Regions from separate parts of the Halobacillus sp. AWM4_238 genome, predicted to be linked through region 1. Evidence: a T-box and tRNA genes for the amino acid it is inferred to sense, from the RefSeq annotation. Region 1 holds a T-box; the other holds one or more tRNA genes.

Region 1 (5,332 bases):
GTCACTTTTTTCACGGTTTCATGGTAGACCTTCTCCAACGTGTTATCGTCAGTATTATGTTTGACGGATTCAGACAATTCGCCTTCGGTAACGAACAATCGCCATACACGATCAAGGAATCGACGCGCACCATCTAAACCGTTCTCAGACCATGCCACGGAAGCATCTAGTGGCCCCATAAACATTTCATAAAGTCTCAGAGTGTCTGCTCCGTGAGAGTGGACGATATCATCAGGATTGACGACATTCCCTTTGGACTTACTCATTTTTTCATTATTTTCTCCAAGGATCATGCCTTGGTTGAATAGCTTTTGGAATGGTTCTTTCGTTGGCACGACTCCTGCATCGTAAAGGACTTTGTGCCAGAAGCGTGCATACAACAAGTGAAGTACTGCGTGCTCCGCACCACCAATATAAACATCAACAGGAAGCCATTTTTTCAATGCTTCGTAATCCGCGAATGTTTCTTCATTATTGGCATCAATATAACGCAGGTAATACCAGCAGCTACCCGCCCATTGAGGCATGGTATTGGTTTCTCTGCGTCCCTTCATCCCTGTTTCAGGATCCACGACATTGACCCATTCATCAATATTTGCTAGCGGGGACTCCCCTGTACCGGACGGTCTGATTTCTGTAGTCTTCGGAAGTTTGACAGGAAGTTCTTCTTCTTTGACTGCTGTAATCGACCCGTCTTCCCAGTGAATGACAGGGATAGGCTCACCCCAATAGCGTTGACGGCTGAAGAGCCAGTCACGAAGTCGGTAGGTGGTTTGTTGCTTGCCTTTCCTGTTTTCTTCAAGCCACTGGATGGCTTTTGTAATGGCTTCATTTTTCCCAAGTCCGTTCAGGAAGTCAGAATTGATGTGTTGACCATCTCCTGTGTACGCTTCTTCCTCTACATTTCCTCCTTCTACAACCGGAATGATTGGAAGATCAAATTTCTGAGCAAATTCAAAGTCTCTTTCATCATGGGCAGGAACCGCCATGATGGCCCCACTGCCGTAGCTCATCAGTACATAATCAGCTACCCAGATCGGGAGTTTCTCCCCATTGATTGGATTGATCGCATAAGCACCAGTGAAGACACCTGATTTATCTTTAGCCAAGTCCGTACGCTCAAGATCACTCTTGTTCTGAGCTTTTTCGATATATTCGGCTACCGCATCCTTCTGTTCAGAAGTGACGATAACATCGACCAGTGGGTGTTCAGGCGCAACAACGGCATAGGTTGCTCCAAACAACGTATCTGGACGAGTTGTAAAGACATCAAAGGATTGATCGAAACCATCAATGTCAAAAGTCACCTCTGCGCCTTCTGATTTTCCAATCCAATTTCTTTGCATATCTTTTATACTTTCCGGCCAATCCAAATCTTCCAGGTCTTCTAGAAGACGATCTGCATAAGCCGTGATTTTCAGCATCCACTGTTTCATCGGACGACGTTCGACCGGGTGATCCCCTCGTTCACTTCGCCCGTCTATGACTTCTTCGTTAGCGAGTACAGTCCCTAAAGCCGGACACCAGTTCACCGCTACTTCATCGATATAGGCGAGACCTTTTTCATAGAGTTTCAAAAAGATCCATTGTGTCCATTTATAATAACCAGGATCTGTTGTATTCACTTCACGATCCCAATCATAGGAGAAACCTAATTCCTGTATTTGACGACGGAACGTGTCGATGTTTTGTTTTGTAAATTCTTCAGGGTCATTTCCTGTATCCAGTGCATATTGTTCTGCTGGAAGACCGAAAGCGTCCCAACCAATCGGATGCAGCACTTCATATCCTTGCATACGCTTCATACGGGAAAGGATATCTGTAGCTGTGTATCCTTCCGGGTGCCCTACGTGTAAACCTGCACCAGATGGATAGGGGAACATATCCAACGCATAGAATTTATTTTTGTCTGAATAGCTGTCTGTCTTGAATGTCTTCTCTTCAAGCCAGTATTTCTGCCATTTCTTTTCAATGGTCTTATGATCAAAAGCCATTTCATTACCTCCTCATAATCTCTCTAAAAAATATAAAAAGCCCCTCATCCCAATATGGGACGAGAGGCTTGATTCCCGCGGTACCACCCAAATTAACACTAATGTGTTCAACTTGACGTCAATAACGGCGACCACACCGGCAGAAACTACTGTTTGTTCACTTCTGCGACATCCAAGGCGAGTTCGTAATCTTCAAGGACAGCTTCCACCAGCCGCTGCCTCTCTATCACTTGAAAAAATCACTACTACTCCTTTTCAACGTCATCCTATTATAACCGTATATTAATGAATGAAATCAGCTTTGTCAAGCGGCATACGCTCATCTACATAAGCGTTCTATTCGTGCTACAATACTAAAGAACAACACTATGGGAGGATGCCTCATGACAATAGAACGAATTTTAGACTATGCCCATTCATTGATGAAAAAAACAATAGAACCTGGAGATGCCGTCATAGACGGAACATGCGGCAATGGCCATGACACGACTTTTCTAGCAGAACTGGTCGGAGAGAGAGGTCATGTTTACGCCTTTGATGTACAGGAAAAAGCCATCTCCAACACTCAGGAGCGTTTAGTTAAGCATGGATTTGCAAACCATACAACCCTTATCCATGATTCCCATGCGCACGTTCAAAAATACCTACAAGACGAACACCTAACCAATATATCCGCTGCTATATACAATTTAGGATATCTGCCAGGCAGCGATAAAAGTGTAGTCACTAAACCTGAAGGAACCATCGAGTCCGTTGAAAACGTGCTGGCTACTCTGAAAAAAGGCGGAGTGATCGTTCTCGTTGTTTACCATGGACACCCCGGGGGAACCGAAGAAAAAGACGCCATTGTGGACTATGTGTCTGAGTTGGATTCTAAGCTCTACCAAGTCCTTCATTACGGATTCATTAATAAAAAGAGAACTCCCCCATTTATCTTAGCGATCGAGAAGCTCTCTTAAAAATTCATACACAAAAGCCTGGTCGCTTATAACTCCCGACCAGGCTTTAATTTATGGTACATCTTTGTATTGTAATAAAAGAATGTTGCTTTTTTGCCACTCACTTTCAACATCTCTTTCACAAAGCCTTTAGCATTGGAAAGCCTGCCTACTTTACGATCAGCTAAATACATACCAACAAGACCTTCATGGATCATCTGGTGAAAGGGTGCATCTGGAAGCCTTTGGATTTCCTCGTGCGTCCTTTCAACAAAGTACCTGAAACGTCTCTTCATTTCATCTTCATGGTCGTAGTAAGAACAAAAATTCAAATCCCCCTCTTTTTTATCTTCCTCTTGATCAATGTAATAATCGAGCAAGATATGTAATCCCTGCATATAAGGAAAATAACTTCTTTCAATCTGATTGGATAACGATGGGTTCATCTTTCCACTCAACGTATAGGAAACAAGACAAAAAATCCCTAAGGTAGATCCTGTACACGCCGAAAACTCATACCAGCTCAGTTCTGGCCATTCCTCTTGATAGCGTTTGAACCAATTTTGCAGTCTGGGAATCCTTTCATTTTCAATCACATGCTTATGCACTTGCAAATCCCCATACAACTTCCCTAACTTTACCGCTTGCTGCTTAACGGTTGGGTAATCTTCCGCTTCTGAAAGAACTTGCTGGCATGTCCTCACTAGGTCATGAAGGTACCCTCCATCATCCTGCTCCTCCCGGTATTGGTAATAGTCCTGTAATGGATTCCCCGGAGTTAGCGCGTCAATCATTGATTCATGCAACATGCGGAAATCGTCCGGGTCCATGGAGGTGCTACGATCACAGAGGTTGTCCAAGTAATCACTAATGGTTTGATAAGCAACGATGAAGCGGATGGTTTGTTTATCGTTGCCCCGTGAAAGGACGGAGTAGATCGATCCACCTTCACAGTGAAACGTCTTTTCTTCTATGCTTGCCAAAGCCTGACTTCTAAGTTCTTCGTTAGGAATCGATTTCGCCTTCTCGATCCAGTAAGATAATTCGTTGTGAACAGCGGGAAAAATATTTCGGTATACTCTGTACATCAAAAAGACGGCATTACCTGGGACTGCACGTGTCAAAAGAAATCCTCCTCACCGATTTACTTTAGATGATCCTCTAAAAAGGATAGCGTGTGCTGATAGACATCTTTCCATTCAGGCTCATTATATATTTCATGATAGAGGCCCGGCCACTGTTTATACCTTTTTTCTTTTACCGGAACTTTACCGAACCATTCGGCTGTGCTCTCGATCTTCACCATATAATCTTCTTCGGCCTGCATCATTAGTAATGGCAGATCAGGAAAACGCTCGATATCAGAAAACGCCTCTCTCGTCGCTTTTTGAAACTCACGATACCAGCGAACAGAGACTTTATCTATAATCAAAGGATCTTGTTGAAACTCTATAATTTTGTCCTTATTACGAGTGATATATTCGGGATCCTGCGGGGCCTTAATTCTTAATGATGGAATGAACGTGTTTAAAATAGAGGAAAGGACTTCCAAGGGGAGACTCGCCTTTTTCAAAAGTCCTAATGCAGGAGAAGAAAGAATGACACCATCTACATTCGGTTGTGCGATCTCCATCGTCCTTACAACGGCAAGGCCACCCATACTATGCCCCATCAAAAAGATTTTTTTGTTGGGGTCTGCTTGTTGGATCCACATCATAATGGTATTAACATAATCCTCAAACGAGCGAATATGCCCCCTCTTTCCTGAGGAGCGCCCTTGACCTGGCAGATCTCCATAAATAACAGAGAACCCATCCTTTTGTAGTTGGTCCACCAGTCCATGATACCGCCCTGAGTGTTCAAAGGCTCCATGAACGAGCACAACCGTAGCACGATCATTAACTGATTCTACTTTCTTCACAATTTCCCCTCTTTTCTTCTGCTATACTATCAATAATAGTATAAGGGGGTTTTTCATGATTTGCGAATATAAAGGAAAGATACCTGACATACATCCGACCGCCTACATTGCAGAGGACGCTGTGATCACAGGGGATGTAACCATTGAAGAAAACGCCAGTGTTTGGTTCAAGACTGTCATCAGGGGAGATGTTGCTCCCGTACATATTGGCAAGAATACCAACATCCAAGATTTGAGTCTCTTGCATCAAAGTCCCGACCAACCTTTAATTATTGAAGATGGGGTCACCGTTGGTCATCAGGTCACGCTTCATTCTGCTCATGTAAAACAAAACGCACTGATCGGCATGGGGTCTCTTATTCTGGATGGTGCTGTTATTGGAGAACAAGCGTTCATCGGTGCCGGGAGCCTTGTCCCTCCAGGGAAAGTGATCCCTCCAAATACTCTCGCCTTCGGTCGTCCTGCCAAAGTCATAAGAG
Region 2 (5,332 bases), 1.5 Mb from region 1:
GTTGTAAACTTGCCGTCGTGGACGAAACCGGCAAGGTGTTGGATATTGGAGTCATCTATCCAACAGCACCTAAGAACGATACGGCAGGAGCGGAGAAAAAGATCCTTTCCTTTATGGATCAGTATGACATTGAGCTAATGGCTATCGGTAATGGTACAGCTTCCAGAGAAACGGAACAGTTTATTGCAGATATGATCCAAAAGCATCAACTGAAAGCCTCTTATATGATCGTGAATGAAGCTGGGGCCAGCGTGTACTCAGCGTCGAAACTTGCACGTGAAGAATTTCCTGATTTCCAAGTAGAAGAACGAAGTGCAGTATCTATAGCACGTCGTGTCCAAGACCCACTGGCAGAGCTCGTGAAAATCGATCCAAAATCAATCGGTGTTGGTCAATACCAGCATGATGTAACTCAGAAAAAACTGAATGAATCGTTGACGTTCGTTGTTGAGACGGCGGTAAACCAGGTAGGAGTGAATGTGAATACAGCATCCTCATCTTTATTGCAATATGTATCTGGGCTAAGTAAAACGGTTGCGAACAATGTAGTGAAAAAGAGAGAGGAGCTTGGAAAGTTTACAAAGCGATCCGAACTCAAAGATATTCCGCGCTTAGGTGCAAAGACATTTGAGCAAAGTATTGGTTTCTTGCGAATACTAGATGGGAAAGAACCTCTTGATCGCACTCCGATCCACCCGGAGAGTTACAAAGCGACAAGGGAACTTTTGAAGAAATTCGGATTTACCACGGGAGATATCGGAACGGATCAATTAGCAGAAGAATTGAAAAATGTGGACATATCTTCGGTAGCTGAACAGCTGGACATTGGTGAACTGACACTGCAGGATATTGTGAAATCACTCGTTCAACCTGGCCGGGACCCAAGGGATGACCTGCCTAAGCCATTGTTGAAAACAAATGTTCTTTCAATGGAAGATTTAGAGCAGGGGATGGAGATGGAAGGAACTGTAAGAAATGTTGTGGACTTCGGTGCTTTCGTAGATATTGGTGTGAAACAAGATGGGCTTGTCCATATCTCAAAGCTTGCCAACAAGTTTGTAAAACACCCCATGGACGTAGTAGCGGTAGGGGACGTTGTTACCGTTTGGGTGGATCAAGTGGATGTACAAAAACAGAGGATTGCTTTGACCATGATCAATCAAGGGTGATTCTATATGAAACTGCCTGGAGAGAGATTCTTTCCGGGTAGTTTTTTATTTGTGTAGATGCTGATAGTAATACCAGCATTGATTCAGCATTTTTATCTGATATTTGTCTTTGTTCAAGAATGCTTTTGTCATTTGGTTCTTCAACCAGGAGGGCATAAGAAGTCATCTCCTTCATATTCAACTTTTTTCATTCTTATGATACAGTATGCAAAAGACAAGGGAGGTGTTCCTATGACAGATCAGGAATTGCAGCAATGGACAGACGAATTATCAAAAAAACATTTTGACAAGCCTTTTGCTCATGATGTATACTTCAATTCTCGTCTTCGGACGACAGGAGGAAGATACATTCCTTCTAAAAAAGTGATTGAAATCAATCCGAAGTATATAGTAGAATTAGATGGTGTCGAATTAGAAGGCATCATTAAACATGAACTTTGTCATTATCACCTTCATATTGAAGGGAAAGGTTTTGGGCATCGTGATCCTGAGTTCAAGGCATTATTAAAAGAAACAGGTTCCCCAAGACATTGTTCACCTTTACCTTCTGAAAAAAGAGGGAACTTCCACCACTATGTTTGTACAAAATGCGGACAAACATACAAGCGGAAAAGAAGGGTGGACACGAAACGCTTCGGTTGTGGGAAATGTAAAGGCAATATAAAAAAGAAGTAAATTTTCCATTGACGAAAGATTCACCACATGTTAAATTAGGTAAGTCCTAACAAAACAAGCCAAAAACACATGAAAAACGACTTAAATATTCATGAAAAAAAGGTTTGACACCGCGGACAAAATGTTATAAGATATAAAACGTCGCTGATAAACAGCAACGGACATTACGAACTATTCCAACGTAGCTCAGTGGTAGAGCAATCGGCTGTTAACCGATCGGTCGTAGGTTCGAATCCTACCGTTGGAGCCATCACGGAGAAGTACTCAAGTGGCTGAAGAGGCGCCCCTGCTAAGGGTGTAGGTCGCGTAAGCGGCGCGAGGGTTCAAATCCCTCCTTCTCCGCCATTTATTTTTGGCCCGTTGGTCAAGTGGTTAAGACACCGCCCTTTCACGGCGGTAACACGGGTTCGAATCCCGTACGGGTCACTTAACCTTATAGAGGTCCGGTAGTTCAGTTGGTTAGAATGCCTGCCTGTCACGCAGGAGGTCGCGGGTTCGAGTCCCGTCCGGACCGCCACTCTTTTTGGGCCATAGCCAAGCGGTAAGGCAACGGTTTTTGGTACCGTCATGCGCTGGTTCGAATCCAGCTGGCCCAGCCATTTTCTTTTCAAAAAAGAGTTGACAAAAAGCTGAATAAGTTATATGATGTTTCTTGTGCTTCAAAAAACAACAACGTCATTGAGTGTTACAGATTCCTTTAAAAGGAGCCATTAGCTCAGCTGGTAGAGCATCTGACTTTTAATCAGAGGGTCGAAGGTTCGAATCCTTCATGGCTCACCATTTATTATGCGGGTGTGGTGGAATTGGCAGACACGCTAGATTTAGGATCTAGTGCTTCACGGCGTGGGGGTTCAAGTCCCTCCACCCGCATTATCCAATTATCATGATCAGCATCCCATTGTTTACTACAGCAATTTTGCGGTCGTGGCGGAATCGGCAGACGCGCTAGGTTGAGGGCCTAGTGGGAGGTAATCCCGTGGAGGTTCAAGTCCTCTCGGCCGCACCAACTTTTTTAAAAAAAGTACTTGCGTCAACACACAAAAGATGTTAAGATAATAAATGTCGCTTTTTTAATGCGCCCGTAGCTCAATTGGATAGAGCGTCTGACTACGGATCAGAAGGTTAGGGGTTCGACTCCTCTCGGGCGCGCCATTAACGGGAAGTAGCTCAGCTTGGTAGAGCACTTGGTTTGGGACCAAGGGGTCGCAGGTTCGAATCCTGTCTTCCCGACCATCGAAATCCTAAATAACAATTTGATACACTTGCGGGTGTAGTTTAGTGGTAAAACCTCAGCCTTCCAAGCTGATGATGAGGGTTCGATTCCCTTCACCCGCTCCATTTTATTGAATGTCATCGGGGCCTGTAGCTCAGTTGGTTAGAGCGCACGCCTGATAAGCGTGAGGTCGGTGGTTCAAGTCCACTCAGGCCCACCATGATTCATTTGATCTTTGAAAACTGAACGAACCAACCAGTACGTCAAAACATTTCTTCTTTATAGAAGGAATTTGAAACAAAGCACATTCGGTGTGCAAATGAGCAAGTCAAACTTAACTTTTATGGAGAGTTTGATCCTGGCTCAGGACGAACGCTGGCGGCGTGCCTAATACATGCAAGTCGAGCGCGGGAAGCGAGTGGATCCCTTCGGGGTGAAGCTCGTGGAACGAGCGGCGGACGGGTGAGTAACACGTGGGCAACCTGCCTGTAAGATCGGAATAACCCCGGGAAACCGGGGCTAATGCCGGGTAATACTTTCTTTCGCATGAAGGAAAGTTGAAAGATGGCTTCTTGCTATCACTTACAGATGGGCCCGCGGCGCATTAGCTAGTTGGTGAGGTAACGGCTCACCAAGGCGACGATGCGTAGCCGACCTGAGAGGGTGATCGGCCACACTGGGACTGAGACACGGCCCAGACTCCTACGGGAGGCAGCAGTAGGGAATCTTCCGCAATGGACGAAAGTCTGACGGAGCAACGCCGCGTGAACGATGAAGGTCTTCGGATCGTAAAGTTCTGTTGTTAGGGAAGAACAAGTACCGTGCCAATAGAGCGGTACCTTGACGGTACCTAACGAGGAAGCCCCGGCTAACTACGTGCCAGCAGCCGCGGTAATACGTAGGGGGCAAGCGTTGTCCGGAATTATTGGGCGTAAAGCGCGCGCAGGCGGTTCCTTAAGTCTGATGTGAAAGCCCACGGCTCAACCGTGGAGGGTCATTGGAAACTGGGGAACTTGAGGACAGAAGAGGAGAGTGGAATTCCACGTGTAGCGGTGAAATGCGTAGATATGTGGAGGAACACCAGTGGCGAAGGCGACTCTCTGGTCTGTTTCTGACGCTGAGGTGCGAAAGCGTGGGTAGCAAACAGGATTAGATACCCTGGTAGTCCACGCCGTAAACGATGAGTGCTAGGTGTTAGGGGGCTTCCACCCCTTAGTGCTGAAGTTAACGCATTAAGCACTCCGCCTGGGGAGTACGGCCGCAAGGCTGAAACTCAAAGGAATTGACGGGGGCCCGCACAAGCGGTGGAGCATGTGGTTTAATTCGAAGCAACGCGAAGAACCTTACCAGGTCTTGACATCCTTGGCCAACCCTAGAGATAGGGCTTTCCCTTCGGGGACCAAGTGACAGGTGGTGCATGGTTGTCGTCAGCTCGTGTCGTGAGATGTTGGGTTAAGTCCCGCAACGAGCGCAACCCCTAATCTTAGTTGCCAGCATTTAGTTGGGCACTCTAAGGTGACTGCCGGTGACAAACCGGAGGAAGGCGGGGATGACGTCAAATCATCATGCCCCTTATGACCTGGGCTACACACGTGCTACAATGGATGGTACAAAGGGCAGCGAAGCCGCGAGGTGTAGCAAATCCCATAAAACCATTCTCAGTTCGGATTGCAGGCTGCAACTCGCCTGCATGAAGCCGGAATCGCTAGTAATCGCGGATCAGCATGCCGCGGTGAATACGTTCCCGGGCCTTGTACACACCGCCCGTCACACCACGAGAGTTGGCAACACCCGAAGTCGGTGAGGTAACCTTTTTGGAGCCAGCCGCCGAAGGTGGGGCCAATGATTGGGGTGAAGTCGTAACAAGGTAGCCGTATCGGAAGGTGCGGCTGGATCACCTCCTTTCTAAGGATATAACGGAAACGTACTGTGTTGGTTGTTCAGTTTTGAGAGATCAAACGATCTTTCAACTTGTGAACCTTGAAAACTGGATAAGGAATCATTGTCTTCATCTAACGATGAGACATTTGATGACAAGACATCTAATTGAAATTGTAAACGTCTTTTCACGACGATAGTTAAGTGAATAAGGGCGCACGGTGGATGCCTTGGTACTAGGAGCCGATGAAGGACGGGACTAACACCGATATGCTCCGGCGAGCCGTAAGTAGGCTTTGACCCGGAGATTTCCGAATGGGGAAACCCACTGTTCGTAATGGAACAGTATCCTATACTGAATACATAGGTATAGGCAGGCACACCCGGGGAACTGAAA

The links. A T-box is a leader RNA that pairs with one kind of tRNA and senses whether it is charged. The one in region 1 lies ahead of leuS (leucine--tRNA ligase), so its partner is inferred to be a tRNA-Leu.
Region 2: it has a tRNA-Leu gene. The T-box ahead of leuS (leucine--tRNA ligase) is inferred to sense a tRNA for this amino acid. The anticodon was not compared.

Annotation. Positions count from the first base shown of each region.
Region 1 is NZ_JBSWSY010000002.1:1,953,283-1,958,614, forward strand. Features, by position in the region: gene leuS (leucine--tRNA ligase) at 1-1,994, opposite strand, end outside; T-box leader at 2,047-2,262, opposite strand; gene mnmM (tRNA 5-(aminomethyl)-2-thiouridylate-methyltransferase MnmM) at 2,378-2,953, shown strand; gene ACXACN_RS10055 (tetraprenyl-beta-curcumene synthase family protein) at 2,980-4,020, opposite strand; gene ACXACN_RS10060 (lysophospholipase) at 4,077-4,853, opposite strand; gene ACXACN_RS10065 (gamma carbonic anhydrase) at 4,909-5,332, shown strand, end outside.
Region 2 is NZ_JBSWSY010000002.1:3,435,720-3,441,051, forward strand. Features, by position in the region: gene ACXACN_RS17125 (Tex family protein) at 1-1,169, shown strand, start outside; gene cmpA (cortex morphogenetic protein CmpA) at 1,215-1,325, opposite strand; gene ACXACN_RS17135 (SprT family protein) at 1,401-1,844, shown strand; tRNA gene ACXACN_RS17140 (tRNA-Asn) at 2,020-2,094, shown strand; tRNA gene ACXACN_RS17145 (tRNA-Ser) at 2,099-2,189, shown strand; tRNA gene ACXACN_RS17150 (tRNA-Glu) at 2,199-2,270, shown strand; tRNA gene ACXACN_RS17155 (tRNA-Asp) at 2,285-2,361, shown strand; tRNA gene ACXACN_RS17160 (tRNA-Gln) at 2,369-2,443, shown strand; tRNA gene ACXACN_RS17165 (tRNA-Lys) at 2,549-2,624, shown strand; tRNA gene ACXACN_RS17170 (tRNA-Leu) at 2,633-2,714, shown strand; tRNA gene ACXACN_RS17175 (tRNA-Leu) at 2,763-2,850, shown strand; tRNA gene ACXACN_RS17180 (tRNA-Arg) at 2,920-2,996, shown strand; tRNA gene ACXACN_RS17185 (tRNA-Pro) at 3,001-3,077, shown strand; tRNA gene ACXACN_RS17190 (tRNA-Gly) at 3,109-3,182, shown strand; tRNA gene ACXACN_RS17195 (tRNA-Ile) at 3,201-3,277, shown strand; rRNA gene ACXACN_RS17200 (16S ribosomal RNA) at 3,398-4,962, shown strand; rRNA gene ACXACN_RS17205 (23S ribosomal RNA) at 5,134-5,332, shown strand, end outside.